2 regions of the Companilactobacillus allii genome follow, and region 2 is predicted to be linked to the other one. Evidence: predicted binding sites of a transcription regulator. Region 2 holds the regulator's gene; the other holds the start of a gene.

Region 1 (12,966 bases), 340 kb from region 2:
TGGTTAACATTAGGATTAGGTGCATCAACAGCTTGGACAACACTATAGCAACCAGTAGCTGTTATGAAAGCAACAACTATTGCTATAACCTTTTGGTATCCCAGAGAACTCTTGAAAAAGTTCTTGATGGATTGCCAATTTGCGTGGGCCAATGGTTGTTCAACGAATCTAAATGAGAACTCAGTTACTAAAATTATAAGAATAACTTCAATTACTGGATAAAGAATCGGATGATCTGCTATGTTCTTAAACTTTGATTCAAAGAAGATCATAACTGGAAATTGATATAAATAAAGTCCATAACTTCTACTTCCAATATAGTGAAATACCTTATTGGACAACACCTTATTCCAAAAAGAATCAGGATGAGCTAATACCGCTATCAAAATACATGTGACTAATGTAAAAATAAACATTCCGCCACGATATAGAAATGGATCATTATCCTTAACCGTAAATATCATCAAAATTAATAGTGCAATTGATAACGCACCAATTAAATTTAATTTGAGCTTATCACTTTTTTCTAGTCCTGATTTCAATTTTTCCGCAGGCCAGATAATAGCCAAACCACATCCCATTAAAATAGAAAAAAGACGTGTATCCGTACCATAATATATCCTACTTGGATCAACACCTGGCTTGAACAAGATAGCCATCCAAATTGCTGAAATAATAGAAACTACCATAGTAAATCCAAAGATTCGACTCTTCTTAACACCGAATTTTATGAATAATAGCAACAATAAAGGCCAAATAATATAGAATTGGCCCTCAATTGACAATGTCCATAAATGTGTAAATGGTGACTCATTATTGGCAAATCTTTCAAAATATGATTGTCCATTAAAAATTTGCCACCAATTGTACACATTCAAAACGTTAGTCAAGACAATTTGATCTAAGTGATACAATAAATTCTTTAAAAAGAAGAAAATGTATGCACCGGAAGCTAGTAACACAAACAACATGCCTGGATATAAACGTTTAACACGTTTCCAATAAAAATTCTTTAAATCAAATTTACCACCATAATCAGTAGTATTAAAGAAATGATCAGTAATTAAATAACCTGATATCAAGAAAAAGATTGGAACTCCTAAATATCCACCGGAAAAGACATTAGGATTTAAATGATACATTATGACACCTATAACACCTAATGTACGTAATCCGTCAAAGCCGCTTATATATCTTCTTTTTGGTGATTTATTCATTATACTTTTTACCCCTAAATAAAATCAAAAGTGAAATCAAGAATTGTAACTGAATCCCCTGATTGTGCGCCAGCTTTCATAAGACCATCTTCAATTCCCATACCTTTAAGCTGACGAGCAAATCTCATAATTCCATCTTGATGATCTAAATTACTTCTTTGTAGAAGTAACTCGACATCTTTACCTTTAACAATATAACTGTGTTCATCTTCTTTTTCGATGGTGAACTTATCGGCTTGAGCCTCATAATTATATTCTTTGGTTTCATCCGTTTGAACATCTAGATGAATTGGTTCTACATTTGATAGTACTTCACTAGTGTGATTCATTAAATCTTTAATACCAGTGTGTTGAATACTTGAAATAGCAAAAATATCAGCATCATCTGGTAGTTTATTTTTGAACTCTTCGAGTCTTTCTTCAGAGCCGGGAATATCAAGTTTGGTTGGAACAATTACTTCTGGTCTCTTCAAAACATTCTCATCATAATTACCTAGTTCTTTACGAATAGCCAAGTAATCTTCGTATGGATCTCTTCCATTTTCTGGATCCATATCAACTAGATGAAGAATTACTCTAGTACGTTCAACGTGTCGTAGAAATTGAATTCCCAATCCTACTCCATTTGAAGCACCCTCGATAAGTCCAGGAAGGTCAGCAATAACAAAATCTTGACCGTTATCAAGTTTAACCATCCCTAGATTAGGTGAAAGCGTTGTAAAATGATAAGCCGCGATCTTAGGCTTTGCTGAAGTAGCTACTGATAATAAAGTAGACTTACCAACTGATGGAAAACCAACTAAACCGACATCAGCAATCAACTTCAATTCCAATCGCAAGTTAATATCTTGTCCAGGTTCTCCATTTTCAGCTATTTCAGGTGCACGGTTCTTTGAATTAGCAAAATGAATATTGCCTCGTCCACCAGAACCACCCTTAGCAACAATTAATTCTTGATCATGTTTAATTAAATCACCTATTAATTTACCAGAATCTTCATCATATACTGAAGTTCCAGCAGGCACTGCAATGTAAACTGGATCAGCTTTATGCCCATACATACCCTTTATTTGACCATTTTGACCAGGTTGTGCTTTAAAGATACGTTTGTATCTAAAGTCCATCAAAGTGTTCATACCTTCGTGTGCCTTTAGAATAATATCTCCTCCGCGACCACCATCGCCTCCTGCTGGTCCACCTAGTGGAACATATTTTTCATGGCGAAAGGCTACTGCTCCATCTCCACCTTTACCAGATCTAACGGTGATTTTAACGTTATCTACAAACATTAAAACTCCCCTTTCTACTCATAGTTATCATTTTTAAATTTTAGCACAAAAATAGACATCATAATACTTAGATTATAAACAAATTGTTTAAGCAAATCGAAACAATTTAATCGTTATTGAAGTTTTTTGAAAGAATTTGACTGAATTTGGTTGATTTTGAATGAATTTGATGTATTATAGTTCTCGTAAGGTGAAATGTAAGTGCTTACTGAAGAGAGACAACAAATTATACTCGAACAATTGAAAATTCATAATATTGTTAAATTGCATGATTTGGTTCCCCTCACAGGGGCATCCGAATCCACTTTAAGACGTGATTTACAAGATTTAGAAAACTGTCACAAGTTATTAAGGATTCATGGTGGAGCGCAAAATGTAATTTCTTTACACGAAGAACCTGCTCTTTCACAAAAAGCTACTGTTCATTTAGATGAGAAAAAAAGTATTGGACGTACAGCCGCTGGCGAAGTTAGAAACCAAGAAGTTATTTTCTTAGACTCCGGAACTACAATTCAATTTATGATTCCTTATCTAGTTGAACACAAAGACTTACTTGTAATCACAAATAGTGTTGACAACGCATCAATGTTGGCTGATTACGACATCGAAACTTTCTTGCCTGGTGGAAAATTAAAATCATCTACCAAAGCACTGGTTGGTTCATCAATGATTCAGACACTAGAAACGTATCACTTTGATAAAGCGTTCTTAGGAACAAACGGTTTTTCAATTGAATCAGGATACACAACACCTGACCCTGAGGAATCTGCTATCAAACAACTGGCAATGAAACAGTCAAATCAGACCTTCATCCTTTCTGATAGTTCTAAGTATTGTCAAGTCAGCTTTAGTAAATTTGCTGACTTACAAGATGCTACCTTAATTACAAACAAACTACCAGAAAAAGAATCTGGATCACTAAATAAGAAAACTAAAGTTATGGAGGTAGATTAATTGATTTATACAATCACTGCTAATCCTTCAATAGATTACGTACTACAATTGAAGGATTTAACAACTGGTAAAGTTAACAGAACAACTAGTGACGTTAAACTACCAGGGGGAAAAGGAATTAATGTTTCCAGAATCCTCAAGGAATTAAATATTGATTCAACAGCTTTAGGATTTGTTGGTGGATCAACTGGAGAGATGTTCAAGAGTTTATTATCTCAACATGAACTCAAAACTGATTTTACAAATGTTCATGAAGACACTCGTATCAACGTAAAAATAAATGCCATTGAACAAGATGAAGAAACTGAGATAAATGGTACTGGTCCTGCTATTTCAAACGAAGAAAAAACTTCATTTTTAAAACAACTTGAATCCGTAGGAACTGGTGATGTAGTGATTATGTCAGGTAGTCTTCCAAAGAAGTTGCCCGATACATTCTACTTAGATATTGCCAAGATGATTCAAGAAAATGGCGCAGACTTTGTCATTGATACAACTGGACAAGCATTATTAGACACGCTACCACTACATCCCCTAGTCGTTAAACCAAATCATCATGAATTGGCCGAGTTATTCAATACAACGTTTAATTCTGATCAAGAAATTATCGACCATGCTAGAAAGCTATTGGATAAAGGTGCCAAACATGTCTTAGTTTCAATGGCTGGTGATGGAGCTTTACTAGTAACAAAGGATCACGCATATAAGGCTAATGCACCAAAGGGTGTTGTAATTAACTCCGTTGGAGCCGGTGATTCAATGATTGCTGGATTTGCTGGAACATTTATGAAGAACAACGATCCTATTGAGAGCTTCCACATTGGAGCTGCTTGTGGATCTGCAACTGCATTCAGTCAAGATATTGCTGTTAAAGAAAAGATTGACGAAGTTTACAAAGCTATCAGTATTTCGGAATTAAGTTAAGGGAGGGACTTATTGATGGATCTTAAACAATTATTACTAAAAGACGCTATGATCATGGACCTTAAAGCTACAACTAAAGAAGAAGCTATTGAGGAAATGGTTGACAAGTATTATAAAGTTGGTGTCATTAATGATAAAGATTTATATAAATCAGATATTTTAAAACGTGAGGCGCAAACAAGTACCGGTATTGGTGATGGGATTGCCATGCCACATGCCCGTGATAAGGCTGTACAACGTGCTACTGTACTTTTTGCTAAGAGTGCTAAGGGAATTGACTATGAATCTCTAGACGGTCAACCTGCTTACCTATTCTTTATGATTGCTGCCCCAGATGGTGCGGACAATTTACATTTACAAGCACTTGCTGCTTTATCATCACTTTTGATCAATCCAGATTTAGTTGCTAATTTGAAAAAAGCTACAACTAAAGATGAGGTTCAAAAATTATTTGATGATGCAATGGCTGCTAAAGAAGCTAAGGATAAAGCTGATGAGGCCAAACAAGCTGCTAAAAATAAAGCCGCTGAAAATAATTCTAACGAAGACGAAAAGCCCTTCGTTGTTGCAGTAACCGCATGTCCAACTGGTATTGCTCATACGTACATGGCTGAAGCTGCTCTTAAAGAACAAGCCGAAAAAATGGGCGTGGATATTAAAGTTGAAACAAATGGTTCTGAAGGTGTTAAACATAAGTTAACATCTAGTGAAATCAGTCGTGCCGCTGGTGTTATTATTGCAGCCGATAAAAAAGTTGATATGCCTCGTTTTGATGGCAAGCATCTAGTTAATCGTCCAGTTTCAGATGGTATTAACAAAGCTGAAGAATTAATCAATTTGGCTACTGAACAAAAAGCTCCTGTTTTTCATTCTGAGGGTGGAGCTGTTTCAGATGATGAAGATTCAGCTGAATCAAAGTCACTTTGGTCAAAAATTTACGCTGATTTAATGAATGGTATTTCAAATATGCTTCCATTCGTTGTTGGTGGTGGTATCCTGATGGCCATCTCATTTCTACTTGAGAGCTCAGTTGGTGCACATTCACAATGGTTCTTATTCTTTAACAACGTTGGTAACTATGCATTTAGCTTCTTGATCCCTGTTCTAGCTGCTTATATCGCCGTTTCAATTGGTGATCGTCCTGCTTTACTACCTGGTTTCGTTGGTGGTTATATGGCATCACAAGCAACTGCTTCATTTGTTTCATCTAAGAGTCCTGCCGGATTTATCGGTGGTCTACTTGCTGGTTTCATCGCTGGTTGGACTGTTATTTTCTTAAAGAAATCGCTCAAGAATCTTCCTAAGTCATTGGATGGTTTGAAACCAATTCTTTTGTACCCTGTTTTAAGTCTTTTGATTGTCGGAGCTATTATGTACTTCGCAGTCGATCCAGTCTTCGCCGTAGTTAATCACGCAATCACAGCATTCCTAGAAACAATGGGTACTGGTAATGCCGTTGTTCTTGGTACATTGCTCGGTGGTATGATGGCTATAGATATGGGTGGCCCATTTAATAAAGCTGCTTATACATTTGCTATTGGTACATTTACTGCAACACAAGATGGTGCTTTAATGGCTGCCGTTATGGTTGGTGGTATGATTCCACCTCTAGCAATTGCCATTGCTACAACATTCTGGAAGAACAAGTTTACTGAACAAGAAAGACAAGCTGGACTATCTAATTATGTTCTAGGTCTTTCATTCATCACTGAAGGTGCAATTCCTTTTGCTGCTGGAGATCCACTTCACGTTATCGTATCAAGTGTAATTGGTTCAGCAATCGGTGGTGGTTTGACACAACTATGGGGTGTTAACGTACCTGCTCCTCACGGTGGTATCTTCGTTACACCATTGGCAAATAAGCCTTTAATGTACTTGTTAGCCGTAATAATAGGTGCCGTAATTTCTGGAGTTATCTATGGAATTTGGAAACCTGCTAAAAAAGTTGAGAGTAAATAATTAATTGAAGCATCTACCAAATTGGTAGATGTTTTTTTATTTTGAATCAAACTAAAAAAAGCGTTCAAACTGTTGTTTTATAGTAAATAAACAGTTTTGAACGCTTTTTATCCCTTAGAATATTTCTTATGAAAATTAGTACTAGCCAAAGTTATTTTGATCGTTTGTGCAGTAGTTTTTGAGATACCCAAATCTGTAAAATCATCAATTGAAGCATCTTTGATTTTTTTAACTGAACCAAACTTCTTTAATAGCTTATTGCGAGTCTTTGGTCCAACTCCTTGAATCCCATCAAGTCTTGATGATAAAGCATTTTTACTTCTAGTTTTACGTTGAAAGGTAATCGCAAACCTATGGACTTCATCCTGAATTCTCTGTAATAAGTAAAATCCTTGGCTTTTACGATCTAACGCAACAATTTCTCCATCTTCACCAAATATTAAGTGCGAAGTATTATGGTGATTGTCTTTAACCATACCTGCAACTGGGATATTAATTCCTAATTCATTTTGCAAAACATCCATAACAGCACGAAGTTCAATAATTCCACCGTCCATTAGAATTAAGTCCGGAAGGTTACCATCTTCTTTAATAACTCGAGAATATCGACGATAAATAACCTCACGTGTATTAGCGGCTTCATCAGCACCGGATTGATGTTCGACCTCACCTTTGATTTTATACTTTCGATAACCGCTCTTCTCAGGCCGGCCATCTTGGAACATGACCATGGCAGACACTGGATTGGTACCTTGAATATGAGAATGATCAAACGATTCAATTACATGTCCATATGGCAAATTCAACGAGTCAAATATTTGTTTTTGGGCTCCATATGTTTGACGATTATCAAGTTCCATCAAGCGAAATTTCTCTTGTAACACCAATTTAGAGTTATCCGCTGCCATATCCATTAGATCCTTCTTTTGACCACGCTGTGGGGTTCTAAACGGTATATCTAAGACCTGTGACAAGGTATCCTTATCTAAATCCTCTGGAACAAGAATTTCCTTTGGCATAACTTGGTTCCTTCTATTATAAAATTGCAAAATAAAAGTCGATAATTCTTCTTCAGGCGTATTTATACAAGCAAAAACCTTTTTCTCACGTTTCATCAATCTAGCTTGTCGTATAAAGAAAATTTGGATAGAAATCCAACCCTTTTCAACATAATAATTAAAAATATCACGTGGTGTATTATCGTTTGAAATAATCTTTTGTTTTTCAACAGTAGTCTCAATGTATTTGATCTGATCACGTAGTTCCGCTGCTCGTTCAAATTCCATTTTCCCAGAAGCAGTTTCCATTCTTGCCTCTAAATTTGACTTAACTTCCCCAACGCTACCACCAAGAAACTTCTTGATTTTTTCAATTTGACCATCATATTTTTCACGAGGTACTTCCTGGAAACAAGCCCCCAGACACTGTCCCATATGATAGTACAAACAAGGCCGACCTAAATTACCCTGACAACGTCTGAGTGGATATACTTTTTGCAAAAAGTTCAAAGTATTAGTAGCTGCCCAAACATTAGGGTATGGTCCAAAGTAATAGGCACCGTCTTTCTTGACTAAACCTGTTATTTCCATCTTAGGATCGCGTTCATTGGTTATTTTAATATAAGGATAGCCGGTACCACGTTTTAATTTAATATTATAATAAGGTTGATGTTTTTGAATCAAAGTAATCTCCAACAAGAATGCTTCTTTGTCATTAGAAGTAATAATTGTTTCAAAATCACAAATTTCAGAAACTAATCGCTCAGTCTTACCCTCATGTGAACTCTTAAAATAAGAACGGACACGATTTTTTAGATTTTTAGCCTTACCAACATAAATGATTTTCGAATTTATATCTTTCATTAAATAGCAACCTGGACGTGGTGGTAATAGACTTAATTTATGTTCAAGATATTCTGTTGCCAAAAAAATATCTCCTTTCTAAACATTACTCTACGTCAATTAAAATATACTTATTGGATATTGTCCACCAATAAGAACAAACGTTCATATAATATTTTGAAGAAATTTAGAGTAACTATTTGTGCTTTGGTTCAAAAGGACTTATAATGTATTTAATTAAATATAGAGAACAATTCAACCTGAAAGGGGCTGATACCGATGGGCTTAACAGTGAAACGCGAAGAGAATTTTGGTAGTTTATTTGATAAATTTGCCTCACTTCCCGATGATGTCAAAAAAAACGTAGATCGAGTAGATACTGCGGATAAGAAATCTTCCAAGAACGATAAAGATTCTAAAAGTAAAAAATAACTTCTCATATTTTCAACTCTTCATCCTACATTGAAGAGAATGCCATTTATAATTACTGTCCGTTACAAAGATTAAAACCCTTTTGATAAGTAAATGAGCTTGTGACATAACTCTACATTAAAAGAGCCTTCATACAGAAACGTTCGGTTTCCGTATGAAGGCTCTTCTTGTATAATAAAAGAATAATAAAAAAAGAGCACCGGTCCGAACACCGATACTCCACGAAATCACCCTCGAAAGGATGTTCCAAATTATGTTCAATAATTATAACATAAATCAGACAAGTTTAAATATGGCAATCGAATTTATTCCAGAGAAAGATCACGAAGCGTATTATATCAATGAATTAGTGGAATCTATTGAGTTTCACGATAGTTATGAGACAGGACGTCCGCGTGAATATGATTTGCGGGCCGTCCTAAAATTAGTACTATTTTCATATCTTAGAGGTCGCTACACTTGTCGCCAAATTGAGCGAGAAGCTCGCGAGAATATCTATGCACGTTGGTTGACTCAAGAACACGTTCCTTCATATCGCACAATTGCACGCTTTATAGTTTCCGACGAAGCTATGGAGATGATTCAATCAAGTTTTGAATCTATGCGTAGCTTTTTAGTTGAACATAACTTGATTGACGATTGTGTATTTATTGATGGGACCAAGATTTTGGCGAATGCCAATAAATATTCGTTTGTCTGGAAGAAGAAAATCATTCATTATGATGATTTAAACCGCGAAAAAGCTGAAGTCATTCTAAATGAAATAAAAGAAGTTGAAACCACTGCCTTTTCAGAATCATTACCCATGGACTATGATAATTTAGATTTGACTATTGCTAAGTTAGAAGAACGAATTGAACAATTGGATTTAAAAGTAGAAGAAACCAAGAAAATCTCTCCTAACCCTGCGAAGCGGGTGCGGAGAATAATGAAATCCAAGTTAAACAAGACAAAACATATCAGTGAGAAGCATGATAAATATTCAGAAGATATGAAGATTTTTGGTGAACGTAATAGCTTTTCAAAAACTGACCATGACGCTACATTCATGCGAGTCAAAGAAGACCCAATGCAAAACGGACAACTGAAACCTGGATATAACCTACAGATTGCCACTAGTAATCAATTTACCTTGGATTATGATCTGTTCTGGAATCCAACCGATACTCGTACCTTGATTCCATTCCTCAAAACTCTGGAGACCCACCGAGTTTTAGGACGTTTCATAGTGGCTGATGCAGGATATGGTTCAGAATCTAACTACAGATATATTGAAGATGAATTACTAGACCAAACTTCCTTGATTCCTTACGGTACGATGCTCAAGGAAAATAGTCGTAAATGGAAATCAGATGAAAAGAAAGTTCTAAACTGGGACTACCATGATATCGATGATTATTACATTGATCCCAACGGTGTTAGATTCAACTTTCTAAGAGTTACTATTAGAACCGATAAATATAAATTTAAAAGACAGTTTCGTTGTTATAAAGCCGAATCAAAAGATGAGAATCAAGAAATAATTGATGCGGCATTTAATAAAAGTGGAGGTGTCAGATATATTTATATTAATTCTGAATGGGAATATTTCAAAGCACATGAACGAGAGAAGCTTTATGGTAAAGTTGGGGCAAAAATATATGCCCAACGAAAAATCGATGTAGAACCGGTTTTTGGACACCTTAAGGCTTATTTGCATTTTACCAGGTTCACGGTTCGTGGAACTGATAAAGTCAAAAGCCAAATGGGATTAGCCTTAATGGCAATGAATATGGGAAAACTAGCCAAAAGAATGGCTTTTTCTTTAAAAAACAAAAGGACCAGAACAGGAAATCTTCGGATTTCCAAGTTCTGGTCTTATTTTTTATGGAGTTTTGTCACAAGCTCTATTTTTATTGTCTATTTTAATTAAGAATCAATACTCTGAATAAAGTTTGCATTAATTACTGGTCTAGTAATTGTTCTTCCTTTTTCATTTGTATAGTTCTCAACGGTATTAAATTTTCCAAAAAATTTGATACTTGAACCAACTTCTATTCTAGACATCCCTTTTGATAAAGTACTCAAGTCGTACTTTATCTTAACATCTTTGGAATGATCACTTCTATCAAGCGAAACTATTACAAAATCACTATCAGACTTTAAAACTAGTCCTCTCTGATAAATTTTAGTATTCTTATAAATTTGTGGATTATCGTACATATTATCAAAAGATACATAAATATAATTATTCATCTTCGAACGAAATTCGGTTTCAGTTAATTGGCTTGATAAGTCCTTAGAATCTTGCCTTACTTTTTGAACCCCTTGATCAAAAGTGCCAAAATTCATAACCACCACGACTGCAATAAAAAATAAGAATAGTAAAATAGCAGTAATCCTTTTTACCATTAAATTCCCCCAATAAAAAAACTTTATCAGACGAGTTTACTTATTTCAACATTATCTTGTTATTTAAGTAATTAAATATTGGAATATACTACAAACAAATAAAATTAAATCACAAAAATAATTTAACCCAAATTAATCAATTGAACTTTCGTAATATTTTCTCCTGCAGAGATTCCTTCAACGACATCGACATATTTCATGTCATGGGGCAATTTAATCTCATAAACATTCGTATAGGTATAAGTACCGTCCAAAGCCTTACTTGCTCTAAAATTGATATTAGTAATATCGATTGAATTTTCCTTAAAATAATTCGTAATGAATTTCTTACCTTTTCTTTTATCAAGATACTGGATCTCAACTTTTTTAAGTGGATTGACACGAACAATTCTTTTTAAAAATGCCACAACACCATAGACTACTACAAAACTTGCGACCGCAATTAGATAATTACCCATTCCGACTGCCAGGCCTAAACAAGCGACTACCCATAAACTAGCAGCTGTTGTTAATCCCTTTATTGAGTGATGTTCCACAATAATAGTCCCAGCACCTAAGAATCCAATTCCACTTACTACTTGAGCAATTAATCTAGCTTCATCAGCTCTGATAACCCCCTTATATGCAGGAAATTGTCGTGCCATTTCAATTGCATTAAATCCAATTTCCTTTTGGATCATAGCAATTATACATGCACCTAGACAAACCAGAATATGTGTCCTAATTCCGGCTGGTCGATGTTTGTGTGCTCTATCCCAACCTATGATTCCAGACATTAAGGTTGCCAAAAGCAACCGAATTGTAATTGTTAATAAATCCAAATGTAAACTCAAATCACTCCACCTCTAATATTACCTTAACACAAATTTAAATTTGATTTATACCAAAAAAAATCAGCATATTTTGCTGAATTTTTTTAAACGCTAATTGTACCAACTTTCAAAATATTTTGATTAGAAGATAAATCTTCAACGATATCGACATAATTCATTTTTTTATTCATATCAATTTCATAAATGTTGGTATATGTATACTCATTTACTTGTTTTGTGGCTTGAAATCTAACATCCTCAACTTTGATATTATTTTTTGCAAAATATTCGTTAATAAATTCTTTAGTCTCAGCTTTATGTTTATACTGAACTTCGATTTTTCTAATGGGATTGACCCTAATAATTTGTTTTAAAAATCCAACCACACCATACACCACCAAAAAGCTACAAATAGCTAAAATATAATATCCCATTCCTACGGCAATTCCGACGCAAGCAATAACCCAAAGACTTGCGGCAGTCGTTAATCCACGGATGGAATGATGTTCAACGATAATCGTTCCAGCACCTAAAAATCCAATTCCACTAACAACTTGAGCAATCAGTCTAGCTTCATCAGCACGTAGAATTCCACTATATTGTGGATATTGCTTCGCCATTTGTATTGCATTGAATCCAATTTCTTTTTGTATCATTGCAATAATACATGCCCCTAAACAAACCAAGATGTGTGTTCTTAAACCAGCCGGTCTATGCTTATAAGCCCTATCTAAACCAATGACTCCGGAAATAAAAGTAGCAAGTAGCAGGCGAAGCATTATCGTCCAAACACTTAATTGTGTTGTCAACTAAACCACACCTAATAATCCTAAAATAATGGCTAAAATGAGGACTCCCAAAAGTATCCAATTAACATTGACTTTTTTACTTAATAGCCAATAACAAACTAAAGTGATACTAAGTGGAACCAGCCCTTTAAATAATTGATCTAAATATGTTTGTATTAGAATTGGTTTACCACCTGCAATGGGAACTGATAATTTACTTTCAAACTTTACCATGCTGGCGGTCATGCTACCAATCATAATCAAACCAAGTGTACTTGCAGCTTTATTAAGAATTGCCATACTTCCATTGGCATAAATTCTTTCAATAAATGTAGAACCAAGTGAAAATCCCATATAAG
Region 2 (12,966 bases):
TGCACTAGTTTTTTATCAAGTAATGGCAAAATATCTTTTGCATAAATTCTAGTTGGTTCCAACAAGTAATCACCCAGACTACCATGTTTTAACTCAGGCAATTTAGTATCCATATCAAATTTATTGTCTTTAAAAAGAATTTTTCTCACCAATGAATAACCGTTTGAATGTAACCCACTTGATGAAATACCAATTAATACGTCGCCTTCTTCAACATTTTCCTGATTCAAAACTGCACTTTTTTCAGCAATTCCAACAGAAAATCCTGCAATATCATAACTGGTTTCAGAATAAACATCTGGCATTTCGGCAGTTTCTCCACCAATCAAATCAATACCTGCCAAATCACATCCCGCTATAACGCCCTTTAAAATCTCTTCGACTTTACCATCAACTTTACCCGTAGAAATATAATCAAGAAAATACAGTGGTCTTGCACCTTGCGCAATAATATCGTTAACGCACATTGCAACACAATCAATCCCAATTGTATCCAATTTACAGTTTTGAATAGTCAACAATAATTTAGTTCCAACCCCATCATTACTGGATATTAAAACTGGATTCCTATAACCCTGTGGTATTTCATACATACCACCAAAGTTGCCTATATTATTAGAGCCATTGCCATCGATATTCTTTTTGACAAATTTGGATATTCTGTAGCCTGATTCAACATTTACACCGGCGTCTTTATATGGATTCGACATTTCATTCTCCTTAAGCGTCAGTCTCTGCATAATCATAAAGATATGCGGGATAATTACCATCAAAATATGACAAATCTAATCCTGTATCCGGACCATCTGTTTTTAAGCCAATAGCATCTACCAAACCATCTTCACTGAGAAACTCTAATGAGTCGGCATCAAACATTTTGCGCATTTCTTCAATGGATTTGTGTGATGCTAATAATTCACTTTTCTTTTGTATATCTATTCCAAAGAAACATGGAAACTTAAACTGTGGTGAAGCAATTCTCAAATGAACCTCTTTTGCTCCAGCTTCTCTAAGCATTCTTACAATATATGCACAAGTAGTGCCACGTACAATTGAATCATCAACTAAAATGACTTTCTTATCTCTAACAACACCCTTAACTGCCGCTAGTTTCTGTCTAACAGATTTCTCTCGTAATTCTTGTGTAGGCTGTATGAATTCTCGACCCATATATTGGTTCTTAATTAATCCCATTTCATATGGAAGACCACTCTCTTCCGCAAATCCACTAGCAGCCGACAATGACGAATTAGGAACCCCCACTACAATATCCCCATCAACAGGTTGTTCCTTAGCTAATCTTTTACCCATACGTTTTCTTGCAGTATGAACATTTATACCCAATAGATCTGAATCAGCCCTGGCAAAATAAACAAATTCCATTGAACAAAATGCTAACTTAGTATCATTTGTCCAATGATCGATTTCCATCCCTTTGTCAGAAATTGTAATCAATTCACCTGGTAACACATCTCTGACAAATTCAGCATTAACTGCATCTAGTGCACAAGTTTCACTTGCCACAACATATGAACCATTGTTCAATTTACCAATTGAAAGTGGTCTAAATCCATGACTGTCTAAAGCAACGATCAATGAATCCTTTGTCAGTAATAAATAGGCAAAACCGCCTTGGATCTTATTTAGAGCATCTTTGATCTTATCAATCTGCTTTTCTTCAGTTGAAATTTTTATTAAATGCATCAGTACTTCAGAATCTGAACTAGATTTAAAAATATGTCCTTTACTTTCCAATTCTTTTTTTAAAGTAATCGAATTAGTAAGATTTCCATTATGTGCTAGTGCAAATTGCTCATCAGTAAAGTCAAAGAGTAGAGGTTGAACATTCTCAATTTTGTTCTCACCAGCGGTTGAATATCTGACATGTCCAATGGCTGCATTACCGACAAGATCATACAATCTTTGTTTGTTGGCAAATACTTGCGACAATAAACCAAGATTTCGATAACTGTGCAGTTTACCATTTTCATTGGTGACTATCCCTGCACCCTCTTGACCACGATGTTGCAAACTATGAAGTCCTAAGTATGTCAGATAATTTGCATTATCAGCACCCCAAACACCAAAAACTCCGCATTCTTCATGTAAACTACTTATTTCATTAAACATGGTATGGCCTCTTCCCACTTACTAAATACATCGTTTAACTCTAAGTCCAATTCATCATCATGAGTCTTAACGGTGAAAATCGGTTCACTACTTACGAATCCTAGACACTCATAATTACTCTTGAATAATGATTCAATATTAGTTTTATTTTTACTATTTACAGTTACAAGAAATCTAGATTGTGTCTCAGAGAACATGTTTCTTGTCGAAATGTCTGTTTGAATATTAAAGCCTAATCTATTTTTAAACGCTGATTCTGATAGAGCGGTTATTAATCCACCCTCAGATAAATCATGACAACTTTCCAATAATCCTAATTTAATGGCTTCTATGATCAAGTCTTGATTTTTCTTTTCAATTTTTAAATCAACGTTATTTAATGAACCTTCAATTTTTCCTAATTGAATATTTTGAATTTCGGAACCATTGAAATCGTCATTTGTAGCACCAAGTAAATAAATCAGATCTCCAGAATTCCTAAAATATGATGTTGTAATATTATCAATATTTTCAATTAATCCGACCATACCAACCATTGGACTTGGATAAATTGCTTCTTTATTGAATTCATTGTATAAAGATACATTTCCTGAAATAACTGGAACATTTAAAAACTCACAAGCATCTGCAATTCCCTGAACACTTTGATCTAGTTCCCAAAATATCTCAGGGTCCTCTGGATTCCCATAATTTAAACAGTCAGTGATTCCGACTGGAACCCCACCTGAAGAAACAATATTTCTGGCGGCTTCTAGTACTGTAATTTGACCACCAATATACGGATCAACATAAACATATCGTGAATTACTGTCGTTGGTTGAAGCAATTGCTTTTTTTGTTCCTCTAATTCGTATAACACCTGCGTCAGATCCGGGTTTAACTACTGTATTGCTCTTAACTTGTGCGTCATATGTTTTATATAGATATTCTTTGGATGCAATCGTTGGACTCGATAATACTTTTAGCCATGTATCTTTAAATGAATCTATCGTTGGAATAAACTGTTTCTTACTTTCAATTATTCGTTTTGGCTTTATACCTTTATGATCATATTCTGGTACATCCTTAACCAAACTATCTACTGGTATGTCGACCACAAGCTTGTCTTCGTGATATATCTTATATTGTTTTTCAGCGATAACTTTTCCAATAACAACCGCATCAAGATTAAAGTTCGAAAAGAATTCCAGTACTCTTTTTTCAAATTCTGGTTTAATACAAAGAACCATACGTTCCTGCGACTCTGAAAGCATCATTTCATATGCAGTCATATCAGACTCACGTTGAGGTACATTATCCAAATTAAGAATTAGGCCACTTTTAGCTTTTGATGCCATTTCCGCTGTAGAAGAAACCAATCCTGCTGCACCCATATCTTGAATCCCCAAAATCCATTCTGAGTGCTCATGAATAATTTCAACACACGCATCCATCAATAGCTTTTCCATAAATGGATTCCCAACTTGAACAGCAGAACGCTGTTTCTTTTTTTTGTTTGAAAATTCATCAGAGGCAAAAGTAGCCCCATGGATACCATCTCTACCTGTCTTTGCACCAACGTAGACAATTAGATTGTTACTTCCACTAGCTTGTCCATGTTTGAATTGAGTATTATCTAACAAACCTATACACATAGCATTTACGAGTGGATTTTTTTCGTAACAGTTTTCAAAAGCTATTTCTCCACCAATTGTAGGAATACCGATACAATTCCCGTATCCACCAATTCCAGCAACGACTTCTTTAACCAAATGTTTAGTTTGATTATTATTAATTGGTCCAAACTTCAAACTATTTAAAAGTGCAATTGGAGTTGCACCCATTGAAAAAATATCCCTAATAATCCCACCAACACCGGTTGCAGCTCCTTGATAAGGTTCAACTGCAGAGGGATGGTTATGACTTTCAGCTTTAAATACAACAGCCTGATTATCACCAATATCAATGATCCCAGCATCTTCACCTGGTCCCGCTAATACCCTTGGGCCTTTGTTAGGTAGCTTTCTCAAAACCTTTTTTGAATTTTTATAAGAACAATGTTCACTCCACATAACTGAAAATAAACCAGTCTCGGTATAATTTGGAAGGCGACCAAGAATCTTTTCACTGATTAATTTATACTCAGAATCACTTAATCCCCATGAACTATATATTTTCTCTTCTTGAACTTGTTTCGGAGTTGGTTCATTCATTTATGATTGCACCTCTATTTTCATGTTCTCAATCATTGATTGGAAAAGTTTCAATCCATCTTTGGAACCTAGTATTAATTCGATTGCACGCTCAGGATGAGGCATCATTCCTAATACATTTTTCTTTTTATTGGTTATACCAGCAATTCTTCCGACACTTCCATTTATATCAGACGTATATTCAAAAATAATCTGATTATTCTCTTTTAGTTCTTGTAAAGTTTTATTATCACAATAATATCTACCTTCACCGTGTGCAACGGGAAGGGTAATTGATTCATTCTTTTTATACTTATTAGTAAATGTAGTGGCTTCGTTTTTAACTATCAATTCAACGTCCTCACAAATGAACCTATTTTGACGATTATTAATCAATGTTCCTGGAAGTAACCCAATTTCAGTCAATATTTGAAATCCATTACAAATGCCTAGGATTGGTTTACCAAGATCTGCAAAACGCTTTACTTCTTCAATAATTGGCGCATGACTTGCAATAGCTCCACTACGTAAGTAATCTCCGTATGAAAATCCACCAGGAATTAAAATACCGTCGTATCCATCTAGAGAAGTCTCCTTATAACTGACTAGTTCAACTTGTTCTTTAATACCATCTTTAATTGCATAATATAAATCCATATCACAATTAGAACCAGGAAAGACTATTACAGCAAATTTCATCAGTTAGCCTCCACAATTTCATAACGATAACTTTCAATATTTGGATTGGCTAACAGATCGTCACAGATTGAATCGATTTCACTTTTTAAATTATTACTTCTATCATCAAATTTGATTTCGAAATATTTTCCAATTCTAACATCGAGAACATCCTTATAATTCATACTGTGAATAGCATCCTTAACAGCCTCGCCTTGTACATCAACAACAGAATCTTTCAAAGTAACATACACCTTTACAAGTATCATGATTCTCTCCTATTCAGCAATTATTCTATCTAGAACTTTTTTATAAGTGACAGCCAAGTCACCTTTTTTTTGTCTAAAAATATCCTTATCCAAAGAATTATGACTTGTTTGATCCCATAAACGACAATTATCAGGTGAGAATTCATCAACCAAAATAATTTTTCCATCGATACGTCCAAATTCTAATTTAAAATCAATTAAATCTAAATTTGCTTTACTGAAAAATGGAATTAATAATTGGTTGATCTTCAATATCTGATCTTTAACAAAATCAATCTCTTTTTGCTTCGCAATATGTAGTGATAATACTTGTGAATCATTGATAAATGGATCTCCTAATTCATCACTCTTGAAATAAAATTCAATAATTGGCTCTTCAAGCATTTCTCCGTCCATTAAATCGAACTTTTTAGCCAAACTTCCAGAAACTCGATTCCTCAAAACAACTTCGAGTGGAATTACTTCAGTCTTCTTTATTAATTGCTCATGATCAGAAATATTCTTAATCACGTGTGTTTCAATTCCATTTTTAATCAAATAATTAAATACCAATGTGGAAATCTTGCAGTTTAAAACACCCTTACCAGGAATTATTTCCTTACGTTTACCATTTAATGCTGTAGCCTGATCTTTATATACCACTAACAATTCATTTTCATTATTGGTTTTAAACAAGTCCTTAGCTTTGCCTGAATAAATCAAATCGTTATTCATAATTTCTCCCTATTTATCCCAAATTGAATTTTTTTCAATTTTATTTATAGATTCATCTAAATTCTTTGTCAAAATCGTAATATGTCCCATTTTTCTATTGTGTTTTATTTCAGATTTTCCATAATCATGTAAATTCCACTCAACATGGTTAAAAACACTTTTTCTAGATTCTTCAAGATGTTGACCTAATACATTAACCATTATGGCTGGACTAAATTGCTTGATTTTAGGCATAGGTAAATTGCAAATACCCAAAATATGTGCATCAAACTGTGAAATATTACATGCTTCAATCGTTAAATGTCCTGAGTTATGTGGCCTAGGTGCAATTTCGTTAACAAACAATTCATCCGTATTCGAAATAAAAAATTCAACACACATAGTACCTACAAGTTCTAACTTATTTGCAATATCTTCAGCAATAAACTGAATTTTTTCAGCCATAACACTGCTAATTCGTGCTGGGCATATACTCAAATGAAGTATATTCTCACGATGGATATTTTCGATCACAGGAAAAAGAGAAGTCTGCCCATCAACATTTCTAGAAACAACAACCGATACTTCTTTTTCTAAAATAATTGTTTTTTCTAGAATGCACTCCCCAGAAGAAATGAGATCTTCAATACCGCTTATATTGGTAGAACTAATTCTAATTTGTCCTTTTCCATCATATCCACCACGAATGGTTTTAATTATTGAAGGTGCGCCTATTTCATCGATAGCCTTTGTAAAATCTTCAATACTACTGACGACTTCATGTGGAACTACTGGAAAATCGTTTTTCTCTAAAAAATCTTTTTCAAAAATTCTATTTTGAGTTACTTCCAAGGCCTTAGTGCCTTGTGGGATATAAGTATATTTGGAAACTTCTTTTATTGTCGTTGCATCAACATTTTCAAATTCATATGTTAAAACATCCACTTTTTTAGCTAATTCAATCAATGCATTTAAATCGCTATATTCAGCGATTATTTGTTCATCCGAAACCTGTGCTGCTGAACAATTAGGTTGAGGATCTAAGATAATTACTTTGTACCCTTTCTCTTTGGCAGATAAAGACATCATTTGTCCTAATTGACCACCACCAATAATTCCGATAGTCGAACCAGATAAAATTTGATTATTCAAGATTCTTCCCACTTTCAACAGAATTATCATGCATTTGCTTTTGATACTTAATAAGATTTGATTCGTATTCTTTATTTTCAAGAGCACAAATTTTAGTTGCTAAAATTGCAGCATTTATAGCTCCTGACTCTCCAATTGCTACAGTAGCCACAGGAACACCACTAGGCATTTGTACAATCGATAATAATGAATCCATACCATTAAGTGCTTTAGTTTGAACGGGTACACCTATAACTGGAAGTATCGTCGAGGAAGCCACCATACCGGGTAGGTGTGCTGCTCCACCCGCACCGGCGATAATTACTTTAAAATGTCTTTGAGAAGCTTGAGAGGCAAAATAAAGCATTTCTTGTGGCATTCTATGCGCAGATATCACTTTAAGTTCATAACTAACTTCTAATTTCTCTAGCGTCTCGACAGTCTTATTCATTGTCTTTAAATCAGAGATAGATCCCATAATTATTGCAACGTCTTTCATTATTTGTTTACCCTTTCTTTATTAGTAAACAAATAATATCAGTTTTTTTTTGATCTTTCAACCAAAATACGTACATTTATATTGATACAGTTAATTATTATTCGTGGATACGCTTTAAAAAAGAAAATTTTAATAGTAAATAATTATATTAGTTCGTATTTAGCTGTAATTTGTTTTCCTTATATAAAAAAATAGGTCACACAAGATTAATTTAATAATCTCGTGTGACCTATAATCTATAAACTATTTTTTATTGCTTTTCTTTTGTTGAGTTTTCATTGAACTCATCAATTGATTTAATTTCTTTTGTGAAGGCTTTTGTCCCATTTGAGCCATCATTTGCTTAATCATATCAGAATTAATTGGTGGATTATCTTCGAAGTATTTCTTCATGTAATATCTTGCTGCAAAGAAACCACCGACTGCACCAACTAATAAAGCTATAATACCAACTGCGATTGTTATTCCCATATCTATTGTTCACCCTTTCCATACATCTTATAATGATACAAAAAATTTAATGTAATTAAAAGGACTAATCGTCACGTAATCCTTTTTTACGTTGAATTTCTTTAACTTTATTTGGTGTAACTTCTTTTCCTTCTTTATCAAACACGCGCATAGTCTCGATTTGTTGTCTGAAACCAGCTCGGAAATTTGCTAAATATTTTTTCCTTAGAACTTCTTGCTGATGCTCTTCTTCGTGCGTAATTGTTCCAGCTTTTGCCTTATGTGCCAATTCATTAATTTCAGCAATAAGCTTTTCTTGTTCTTTCATAAACATTATCTCCTAAAACAATACTAGAGAATCAAATTAATATTTTTTTGATCTCTCTTTATTATACCGAACACTTGTTTGAATTTATATCATTATTCTGATACAATCTAACTAAGATATTAACAATGAGGTGTTCTAATGTCAAAAGCAGAAGGATCTAAACAATCCCAAATTTTACAATGTATCCATGATTATTTAGACGAACATGGATATCCGCCAACAGTTAGAGAAATATGTGAAGCAGTTGACCTTTCATCAACATCAACGGTTCACGGTCACTTATCAAGACTAGAGAAAAAGGGATATCTCCAGCGTGATCCAACAAAACCTAGAGCTATCGAATTAACAGTTGCTGGTCTTAATTCAATTGGTATAAAATCAAAACAAATTCCAATTCTAGGTGCAGTTGCTGCAGGCCAACCTATTACAGCAGAACGTAACCCAGAGGGCTACTTCCCTTTACCACCTGACTTAAACCGCGATTCCGGTGAATTATATATGCTAGAAATTCACGGTGAAAGTATGATAAATATCGGTATTTTGGATGGTGACCAAGTAATCGTTCATGAACAACATACTGCTAATAATGGCGAAATAGTAATCGCAATGACTGAAGACATTGAAGCCACTTGTAAAAGATTTTACAGTGAAGATGGACACTTCAGACTACAACCTGAAAACGATACGATGGATCCAATCATTTTGGATAATATCGAAATTTTAGGAAAAGTTGTTGGACTATATCGTCCAGAAATATTTTAATTTGAGAATGCCTTTGGCATTCTTTTTTATTTACAAAAAAAAAGATACCTAAGGCATCTTTTTTAAAGTCATTAGATATCGCGACGACGTTCTTTGATACGAGCTGCCTTACCTTTACGATCACGTAGATAGTAAAGTTTAGCGCGACGTACACGACCATGTCTTACAACATCAATCTTTTCAACACGTGGTGTGTTTAATGGGAATGTTCTTTCAACACCAACACCACTACTGATCTTACGAACAGTATATGTAGCACTAACGCCAGAACCATGTCTCTTAATTACAACACCTTCGAATAATTGGATACGTTCACGTGAACCTTCAACAACCTTAGCATGGACACGAACTGTGTCTCCAGGACGGAAGTCAGGAATATCTGAACGTAATTGTTCTGATGTAATATCTTGAATTAATTTCTTCATTTAAAGCTTCTCCTCATTCGACACTCTTATATATCTTAAAGAATATACAGCGGAATATCGTTAATATGTGTTCAAACACTCTTACAATAATACATTATTTGATTTTAACTGTAAACTATTATTTTGATTTTATATCATTTAATATTTTTCGTTCTTCTTTACTGAATTCAACATCTTCCAATAAATCTGGACGTCTATTCAAAGTTTTCTTCAAAGATTGCTCCAAACGCCATAAACGAATTTTCTCATGATTACCACTTGTTAATACTTCAGGTACTTTCTTGCCTCTGAAATCAGCAGGTCGAGAATATTGAGGATACTCTAATAAACCATTTGAAAATGATTCATCCTCTGCAGAAACAGAATTGCCCAAAACACCTGGTACAAAACGTAATGTAGCATCAATCATACTCATCGTTGGTAACTCACCACCGGTCAAAATATAATCACCGATTGACACCTCATCAGTAACCAAATCCTTTACACGCTCATCAAAACCTTCATAATGGCCACAGATAAATACCAACTGATCTTCTTTAGCAAAATCTCTAGCCATATTGGTATTAAATGTTTTACCTGCTGGATCTAGCAAAATAACTCTTTTTTTACCGGGTTTCTTAGTTTCAACATAATCCATAGCATCATAAATCGGCTGAGCTTGAAGTAACATCCCTGCTCCACCACCATATGGAGCATCATCAACGTGATTTTGTTTGTTAGTCGTAAAATCCCTAAAGTCTACAACATCAATGTTAACTAATTCTTTTTCTTGAGCCTTACCTATCAATGATTCATCCAAAGATTGAAACATTCTAGGGAAGATACTTAAAATTGTAATATCCATTAATCTATCAATCCATCCGGAATTTCGACATCCACCTTTTTGGCATCGAGATCCACTTTTTTAACAACATCTGCAATATAAGGTATTAAAACTTCCTTGTATTTTGGACCTTTAACAACCCAAACATCATTAGGACCAAGTTCAATTATCTCTTTTATTTTACCAATTTCACCCAAATTAGGATCAACAACGGTTAATCCAATTATTTGACTGTAGAAAAATTCGCCATCATTAAGTTTAGGTTTTGTTTCATTACCAGAGAATAATTCCGATTTAACATATTGTTCGACGTCATTGATATTATCATAGCCTTCAAACTTAATTAAAATAAAATTCTTATGTTTCCTAGATGATTCAACAATAAGTTTTTTATCTTTTTTACCAGATTGACGCAAAAAAAGATTAGCACCTTTTTTGAATCTTTCCTCTGGAAAATCTGTAATCGGAATAATTCTTAATTCACCTTTAATACCGTGAGTATTAACAATTGTACCCACTCTGTAAAGTTCTTCAGTCATTGAATCCTCCATGATAAATAAATAGGACCTGATAAAACAAAGTTTTATCTGATCCCAATTTACTTATTCATTATTTTGAATATTTACTTTCATGATACTTTTGCATAATACCATGTGTCTTAAGTAAGTTACGAACTGTATCTGAAGGTTGTGCACCTTTTTGTAACCAGTCCATAATCTTATCATCATCTAATTTAATTTCTTCTGGTTGTGAAATTGGGTTGTAGTAACCAACTTGTTCGATAAAGCGGCCATCACGTGGTGCACGTGAATCTGCAACAACGATTCTATAAAATGGTCTTAACTTACTACCCATACGTTTCATTCTGATTTTAACTGACATTTGATTTCCTCCTAAATACTTAACTTTGTTAGTATACACAAAAAAACACAGGGTGTAAAGTTTTTTTCTTTACACCCTGTGTTTTTTTATTTTGATTTAAAACGCTTGATTTTCTTCAAACGCTTCTTCTTATTCTTCTTTTGTTTTTTAACCATAGAATGCATTGCCATCTTACCTAATTTACCTTGCATTCCACCGCCCATCATCTGATCCATACCTGACATATTTCCCTTACTCATTTGTTTCATCATGTCACGGGATTGTTTAAATTGCTTGATCATACGATTGACTTCTTGAATATTTCGACCAGAACCACTGGCTATTCTACGTCTTCTCGACGGATTCAATAAATCTGGATTTTCACGTTCCTTTGGTGTCATTGAATAAACAATTGCTTTTAAGTGATCAATATCCTTTTCACCAATATTAACATTAGCAAGTTGTGGATTATTAGCCATACCTGGAATCATCTTCATTATTTCATCAAGAGGACCCATCTTTTGGACTTGATCCATTTGATCAATAAAATCATTGAAATCAAAACTATTTTCTCTGATCTTCTCAGCCATATCTTCTGCTTGTTTAGCGTCATAATCTGTCTGAGCCTTTTCGATCAAAGTAAGCATGTCACCCATACCCAAGATACGATCAGCCATACGATCAGGATGGAATACATCCAATTGATCTAATTTTTCACCTTGTCCAATAAACTTAATTGGCTTTCCAGTCACGGAACGAATTGAAAGTGCAGCACCACCACGAGTATCACCATCTAATTTAGTTAATACTACACCAGTGATATCTAATTGTTCATCAAAACCATGTGCAACCTTAGCTGCCACTTGACCAGTCATTGAATCAGCAACGAAAAGGATCTCATCTGGATGTGCCAATTCTTTTATGTGCAATAGTTCATCCATCAATTTATCATCAATTTCCAAACGTCCTGCAGTATCGATAATTACATAATCATTTTTATTTTCATCAGCCTGCTTTAATCCATTACGAACAATGTCAACAGGGTCCTTATCAGTACCTTCATCATAGACTGGTGCTCCGACTTGCTCTCCAACCACTTTCAATTGCTCAATAGCAGCAGGACGGTAAACATCCCCAGCAATAAACATCGGTCTGGCATTATCATTGGCCATTAAGTACTTAGCCAATTTACCAGCTGTTGTAGTTTTTCCGGCACCTTGCAGACCAACCATCATAATAATCGTAGGTATGTGTGGAGACTTATTTAAAGGAACTGCTTCGTCCCCCATTAATTTGGTCAACTCATCGTCAACAATTTTGATAACTTGTTGAGAAGGTGTCAAACTATCCATAACTTCAGAACCTAAAGCACGTTCTCTAACTTGTTTAACAAAACTCTTTACAACGTCAAAGTTAACATCGGCTTCAAGTAAAGCCATACGAACCTCACGCATTACAGTACGAACATCGTCTTCAGAAAGTTTTCCTTTACCCTTTAGTGAAGAAAAAACTTTTTGTAGTCGTTCACTTAATCCTTCAAAAGCCATTTTTTGCTCCCATTATTTTTCATTTATTTTTGAAATACGTTTAACTAATTTGGACAATTCTTTATCGTTTGGATATCTTGCCAAAACGACTTTTTCAAGTTTTCCAGAAATATCATCTATTTCCTGCGTCTTCTTAATTAGTCCAAGCTCAACTTCAAATGATTCTAATAGACTAACTGATCTATGCAAGTTATCCATA

The links. The regulator LexA, encoded in region 2, represses DNA repair genes until DNA is damaged. The targets are predictions, from matches to a motif close to CNAACANNTGTTNG.
Region 1: uvrC (excinuclease ABC subunit UvrC) is a predicted target of LexA. The motif match lies at 8,339-8,352, and genes of this name have one in related genera.

What each region holds. Positions count from the first base shown of each region.
Region 1 is NZ_CP019323.1:2,096,506-2,109,471, forward strand. Features, by position in the region: gene BTM29_RS10405 (acyltransferase family protein) at 1-1,217, opposite strand, end outside; gene obgE (GTPase ObgE) at 1,232-2,506, opposite strand; gene BTM29_RS10415 (DeoR/GlpR family DNA-binding transcription regulator) at 2,708-3,460, shown strand; gene pfkB (1-phosphofructokinase) at 3,461-4,384, shown strand; gene BTM29_RS10425 (PTS fructose transporter subunit IIABC) at 4,400-6,343, shown strand; gene uvrC (excinuclease ABC subunit UvrC) at 6,451-8,268, opposite strand; gene BTM29_RS12895 (SPJ_0845 family protein) at 8,464-8,616, shown strand; gene BTM29_RS10435 (IS1182 family transposase) at 8,870-10,528, shown strand; gene BTM29_RS10440 (hypothetical protein) at 10,525-11,007, opposite strand; gene BTM29_RS10445 (MgtC/SapB family protein) at 11,130-11,783, opposite strand; gene BTM29_RS10450 (MgtC/SapB family protein) at 11,924-12,628, opposite strand; gene BTM29_RS10455 (PTS system mannose/fructose/sorbose family transporter subunit IID) at 12,629-12,966, opposite strand, start outside.
Region 2 is NZ_CP019323.1:1,753,329-1,766,294, reverse strand. Features, by position in the region: gene purM (phosphoribosylformylglycinamidine cyclo-ligase) at 1-710, opposite strand, end outside; gene purF (amidophosphoribosyltransferase) at 721-2,130, opposite strand; gene purL (phosphoribosylformylglycinamidine synthase subunit PurL) at 2,115-4,322, opposite strand; gene purQ (phosphoribosylformylglycinamidine synthase subunit PurQ) at 4,323-5,000, opposite strand; gene purS (phosphoribosylformylglycinamidine synthase subunit PurS) at 5,000-5,248, opposite strand; gene purC (phosphoribosylaminoimidazolesuccinocarboxamide synthase) at 5,258-5,962, opposite strand; gene purK (5-(carboxyamino)imidazole ribonucleotide synthase) at 5,972-7,093, opposite strand; gene purE (5-(carboxyamino)imidazole ribonucleotide mutase) at 7,086-7,571, opposite strand; gene BTM29_RS08615 (YneF family protein) at 7,815-8,042, opposite strand; gene BTM29_RS08610 (DUF896 domain-containing protein) at 8,107-8,349, opposite strand; gene lexA (transcriptional repressor LexA) at 8,488-9,111, shown strand; gene rplS (50S ribosomal protein L19) at 9,183-9,536, opposite strand; gene trmD (tRNA (guanosine(37)-N1)-methyltransferase TrmD) at 9,655-10,380, opposite strand; gene rimM (ribosome maturation factor RimM) at 10,380-10,898, opposite strand; gene rpsP (30S ribosomal protein S16) at 10,969-11,241, opposite strand; gene ffh (signal recognition particle protein) at 11,328-12,767, opposite strand; gene ylxM (YlxM family DNA-binding protein) at 12,780-12,966, opposite strand, start outside.